Linked DNA regions of Xanthocytophaga agilis. The protein of the gene in region 1 binds, or shares a complex with, the protein of each later gene. Links are inferred from orthologs where the notes say so. Each region holds a gene or a part of one and is shown in the gene's direction. Other genes may lie near its edges.

Evidence for each region.
Region 2: pfkA (region 1) and rny share a complex: the UniProt entries of both Bacillus subtilis proteins name them as parts of the possible RNA degradosome complex. The link is inferred for Xanthocytophaga agilis from one-to-one orthologs.

What each region holds. Positions count from the first base shown.
Region 1 is NZ_JASJOU010000020.1:159,597-162,499, reverse strand. What follows is about bases 10-2,833. They hold pfkA (6-phosphofructokinase), read left to right. Parts: upstream 10-849; coding sequence 850-1,818; downstream 1,819-2,833. Other genes in these bases: miaA (tRNA (adenosine(37)-N6)-dimethylallyltransferase MiaA), read right to left, coding at 2,370-2,833; QNI22_RS36165 (LemA family protein), read left to right, coding at 1,901-2,383; QNI22_RS36175 (hypothetical protein), read right to left, coding at 10-347. Outside these bases: more of QNI22_RS36175, read right to left, coding at 1-9; more of miaA, read right to left, coding at 2,834-2,903. UniProt on the Bacillus subtilis protein: Catalyzes the phosphorylation of D-fructose 6-phosphate to fructose 1,6-bisphosphate by ATP, the first committing step of glycolysis.
Region 2 is NZ_JASJOU010000006.1:373,035-376,016, forward strand. Bases 80-2,982 are described here. They hold rny (ribonuclease Y), read left to right. Parts: upstream 80-683; coding sequence 684-2,282; downstream 2,283-2,982. Other genes in these bases: QNI22_RS19670 (hypothetical protein), read left to right, coding at 80-255; QNI22_RS19675 (cell division protein ZapA), read left to right, coding at 262-549; QNI22_RS19685 (Ig-like domain-containing protein), read left to right, coding at 2,635-2,982. Also shown: more of QNI22_RS19670, read left to right, coding at 1-79. UniProt on the Bacillus subtilis protein: Endoribonuclease that initiates mRNA decay. Initiates the decay of all SAM-dependent riboswitches, such as yitJ riboswitch. Involved in processing of the gapA operon mRNA, it cleaves between cggR and gapA.

The sequences.
Region 1 (2,903 bases):
AGCAGGATATAAAATCCAATCAGATACAAAAACACATAGTTAGCGGGCTCCGGCAACAGATTAGCGAAGAAACGACCTACTTTGGTAGTCCAGCTATTAGGATAATCTGCGGCAATAAGATAAGTAGGCATTCCTCCAAACATACTATTAGTCCACATAGGATAATGTCCTGTCTTTTCACGATACAAACCTGCTTCATGTCCTGCACCTCTAGCTTGCACAATATCATGTTGCGACATAGTCTTTCCATCCAGAACAGGCGAGAAATAAACAAAAGTGATAATTAGAAAAGCCACAATAGCCAATACATGTGGAATGGCTTTTTGCAAGAGGTTGTTGGTTTTCATGCGTTCAGAATATTGGGAGAGCCTCTACAGATAAATAAAATTTTATTTAAGATTCAACAAACAAAACATTGCTTGTAAGACAACTTAGATGGTATATCTTTATCAGTAATGTCTCCTTTCAACGAAATTAGTTTAGATTGTTTTTCGGAAAATGGTTCAAATATAGAATTTAAACTCTGAGGATTTGCAAAGAAAAGCCGATATTATTTTCCCGATAGAACATAAGATTATATAAGTAAAAGAAGGGATATGGAAGTGTTAAAAGTCCTTTTTCAGGATTTAACACAATTTTTATAAAGAATTCATACCACTATTCAGTTTAGCTGTGTATTTTCGCAACCGTTTTTAACGAGTTGTAAAATCTGAATCATTATACAAGCAAGACATATACAGTCAAAACATATCTGTATATTCATTGCATATCTGGCAAATAGCCAATTAAATTATCAGGCAGCCAGTTTCTTTCATATTATCCGGAAATAAGCTACCTGAAATCAAAATTATGAAGAAAATAGCCATTTTCACCTCTGGGGGAGACGCCCCTGGCATGAACGCTTGTGTGCGTGCAGTTGTCCGAAGCGCTATTTATTATGGATTGGAAGTATACGGAATCCGTCATGGATATGATGGCATGATCAGAGGAGAAATTTCTCAAATGCAATCCTATTCTGTTAGCAATATCATCCAAAAAGGGGGTACCATTTTAAAATCTGCCCGTAGTAAAGAATTCATGACCAAAGAAGGCCGGGCAAAAGCATACGATCAGTTACAAAAATATGGTATTGAGGGATTGGTAGCAATTGGGGGAAACGGAACATTTACGGGAGCCTCTATATTTTATGAAGAATATGGTATACCAGCAGTAGGTGCCCCAGGAACTATTGACAATGACTTATATGGCACTGATTATACAATTGGCTATGATACAGCTGTAAATACAGCACTGGATGCTATCGACAAGATTCGGGATACAGCAGATTCTCATGACCGTATTTTCTTCATCGAAGTAATGGGTCGTGATTCAGGATATATTGCCATTCAGTCTGGTATTGGTGGGGGTGCAGAATTAGTAATGGTTCCAGAAACTTTTACTCCTATTGGAGAAGTTATTAAAACATTGGAAGAAGGCTGGAGCCGTTCCAAATCCTCTTTCATCATCATTGTAGCAGAAGGAGAAAGTGGAGGTGCTACAGAAGTGGGAACAACAGTAAAGAAACATTTTCCGGATGCGGATATACGTATCACCAATCTTGGTCATATTCAACGTGGTGGTAGTCCTACAGCATTTGATCGGATTCTGGCAAGCCGTCTGGGTGTTGGTGCAGTAGAAGGTCTGATCAATGGACAGCAAGGGGTAATGGTAGGTATCATTAACAACAAGCTAACCTATACTCCTTTCCGTGACTGCATCAGCTTAAGCAAACCTATTAGTGATGAACTGGTTCGTATTGTAGAGATTTTAAGTATATAACAGTATAAGTTACACAATATCAGACTTTGAATGGTAGTGCATCTGTTCAAAGTCTGATATTGACTATCAGTAGTTAGATAAGATGATGATTTTCGCTCTTTTTGCATTTAAGGTTACAGGGATTGGTGTGCTACCTATACTTCTGGTTATTACAGGAGCAATATTTCTGTGGGGTATGGTGGTTCTTAATAGTCTGAGAACCCGCAAAAGTAATACAGATATCTATCTTCAGAATGTAGGCAAGGTAGCATTTCAGCGAGTGCAGTTACTTATGCAGTTGGGAGAATTACTGAATACCAATCTGGTAGCTGATCAGGAAGGAGGTTACAATGAAACCAAACTGGCGGCAGAAACTAAGACAATTGCCCAATCCATTGAAAACCTGGGATTTGCAGATAATAACGAAGCAAACCGCTTACAAACGGCTTTAAGCCAAAATGCGTCTCTTTTGCTGCAAACACAGAAAAAATTCAGATCCGCACGAGGCAACTACAATGAGTTATGTAAACATATGCCTTACCGTATTATAGCTTCATTATTTGGATTTAAGCCTATGGCAGTTTAGGATTATTCATCTGCTGTTCTATATACTGTACAATCTCTTTAAACTGGCTAGGATGAAACCATTGATATTCTGTATCACGGGTAAACCATGTAAGCTGGCGTTTTGCATAACGCCTGGAATTTCGTTTCAGTAAACGAATCATTTCAGCCTCGTCATACATACCATCCAGAAATTCAAACACTTCTCTATATCCTACAGTTTGTAGAGCATTTTTATCTCTATATGCTGCCAAACTACGAACTTCATCTACCAAACCATTTTTCAGCATCAGGTCCATACGTAAATCAATCCGCTGGTATAACTCTTCTCTATCACGGTTCAGACCAATCTTTATAATCTGAAAAGGTCGTTCTACTTTTGTTCCTTTCCGAAAGGAAGAATAGGGCATTCCAGTTCCAATACTCACTTCCAGGGCTCGCATCACACGTTGTGGATTTGCCCGATCTACCTGTTGTCCATATACAGGGTCCAGTTCATCCAGTTGTTTAATCAGCACTTCTAACCCCTGTGTATCTAATGT
Region 2 (2,982 bases), on another replicon or contig:
CTGCGTCGTCAGTTAGAACGTGCAGACGAGGAGCGTGAACAACTGCGAGGACACGTACGTCAGCAAGCAGATCTAATAAAAAAATTACAAAAAAAGCAAGAAACCCTACAAAACAATTTTCAAAAACAATTTAATATTACTAAAATTGTAAATTCAATAGGTGCAGATGTTAAAGATACTGCAGAGTTGAAGGGAAAAATAGAAGCTTATATACAAGATATTGATAAATGTATTGCGTACCTGAGTCAATCGTAACGCAGCATGGATGAGGTTATTTCGATTAAGATAAAGATTTTAGATAAAGAATATCCACTGCGGATTCCTGCTGCTGAAGAAGAATTATATCGTGCAGTAGGGAAAGAGCTAAATGAACGTTGCCGCGAGTTTCGGGAAAACTATGGGGCACGGGCTGACAAGCAAGACATCCTGTCTATGGTAAGTTTTGTGGCCATGTTGGAAAAATTTAAACTCGAAGCCGAGAAAGACACATTACAGAATACAGTTACTCAAAAGATTGTATCATTACAAAATTTACTCCATCCATCTTAACAGATAGAGTTCTTCTATTATATCTCTCCTGCCTGTTTGTCTGCATTTGCATTTAAAGACAGCATAAGGGTACATAGAGTGTACCTGTCTGTGCTTTACATGTGGTCTACGTTTCACTTAAAGACAAAAGGAAAATGTCTAATACAAATTTTTTGATTCTCTCATTGGTAGTTGAGGTAGTCATCGGTGTAATAGTTTGGTTAGTCCTGTTTCGGATCTTTGCTAAGAAATCTCTGAAAAGACGTGAAGAAGAGATTGACGAAAAAGCACGCCTGATCATAAAGGAGGCGGAAATCCATGCAGAGACTATCAAGAAGGATAAGATACTGGAAGCAAAAGAAAACTTTTTGAAGCTCAGAACGGAGTTTGAAGAGGAATCAAATAAGAAAAAGCAAATTATTATTACGAACGAAGGTAAGCTAAAACAGCGAGAGCAAAATCTGGTGCAAAAGGAACAAGCTGTTTCTAAAGCACTGGAGCAGACTAAACGCAAGGAAGACGAACTGGATAAGCTAAAAACAGATTTAGTCGAACAGCTTGAAGTTGCCACAAAAAAGCGTGATGAGGCTGAAAAAATGCGTTCATCACAAATTGAGCAATTGGAGAAAATCGCCAATCTGAAAGCGGAAGATGCCAGAAATCAGTTGATTGAAACACTGAAAAGTGAAGCTGAGTCAAAAGCATCAACTTATGTTAAAAATATTGTAGAAGAAGCTAAGCTAACTGCTACAAAAGAAGCCAAGAAGATAGTTATAGAAACTATTCAACGTACTGCTGCTGAACAAGCTATAGAGAATGCCGTATCTATATTCAACATTGAGTCGGATGATGTAAAAGGAAAGATTATTGGTCGGGAAGGTCGCAATATCCGGGCATTGGAAGCTGCTACCGGAGTAGAGATTATTGTAGACGATACACCTGAAGCAATCATTATATCTGGTTTTGATCCGGTGCGTCGTGAAATTGCCCGTTTGTCATTGCACCGTTTGGTGCAGGATGGTCGTATTCACCCTGCCCGCATTGAGGAAATTGTAACAAAGACAACCAAGAGTATTGAAGAAGAGATTGTTGAAATCGGAGAGCGTACTGTAATAGATTTAGGTATTCATGGTATACACCCTGAATTGATTAAACTGATTGGCCGGATGCGTTTCCGTTCTTCTTATGGACAGAATCTGCTTCAGCACTCACGTGAGGTTGCTAAGCTGTGTGCCACAATGGCTGCTGAACTGGGATTAAATGCGAAGATGGCTAAACGTGCCGGACTCCTACATGATATTGGAAAAGTATGGCCGGAAGAACCTGAGTTGCCACACGCTATCTTAGGTATGGAACTGGCTCAGAAATATAAGGAACATCCGGATGTATGTAATGCTATCGGCGCTCACCACGATGAAATTGAGATGACTGCAATGATATCGCCGGTTATCCAAGCATGTGATGCTATTTCCGGTTCTCGTCCCGGGGCTCGTCGTGAAGTGATGGAATCGTATATCAAACGTCTGAAAGAACTGGAAGAGTTGGCTGTGAGTTTTGATGGCGTTCAAAAATGTTTTGCGATTCAGGCAGGACGTGAATTACGTGTTATGGTAGATGCTGAAAATGTAACAGATGATAAGGCGAATAACCTCTCTTTTGAGATAGCCCAGAAGATTGAAAAGGATATGCAATATCCGGGTCAGATTAAAGTTACGGTGATTCGGGAGATGCGTTCTGTAAATTACGCGAAGTAATTATCTGAAAAGAATACAAAAACAATCCCTTATTAGATAGTCTCTAATGAGGGATTTTGTTTTATAGTTATGGGTTCGTATATATTTCGTTTAAGTACAAAGATTGTCTAATGCTATAGCTATTATTTTTCGATTCATTTCTACTTTCAATGTTCCTCACATTAAAGAAGATTATACCCTGCTAATTCTGACAGAGGCCTAGCTGCTGATAGTGGAAGTGCCTGATTTAAAAAGTTTTAAATCATATTGCAGATATTCTTTTTTTTTCTGAAACTTAACTTTGAGGAAACATCTCTTCTATTCATCCTCAGTACTTTTACATATATTTTCAACAAACCTTTACTTACAATTTATGCAACATTTTTTACCCCTTACTAAGCGGGTGGCTATGCTGTTGTGTTTCTGGCTATGTAGTTTTACTGCCTGGGCACAAGTATCCATTACAACGCTTAACTCTGCTTATACGCAAGACTTTAATAGCCTGGCCATTAGTGGAACTGGCACCGCCGTTCCTACAGGGTGGACATTTGCAGAAAGTGGTACCAATGCCAATGCAATCTATACTGCCGGGACAGGCTCCGGAACAGCCGGAGATACGTATAGTTTTGGTTCTGCAAGCGCAACAGACAGAGCCTTCGGTGGATTGCTTTCAGGTTCTCTTACCCCAACCATTGGGGCTGGATTTACTAACAATACAGGA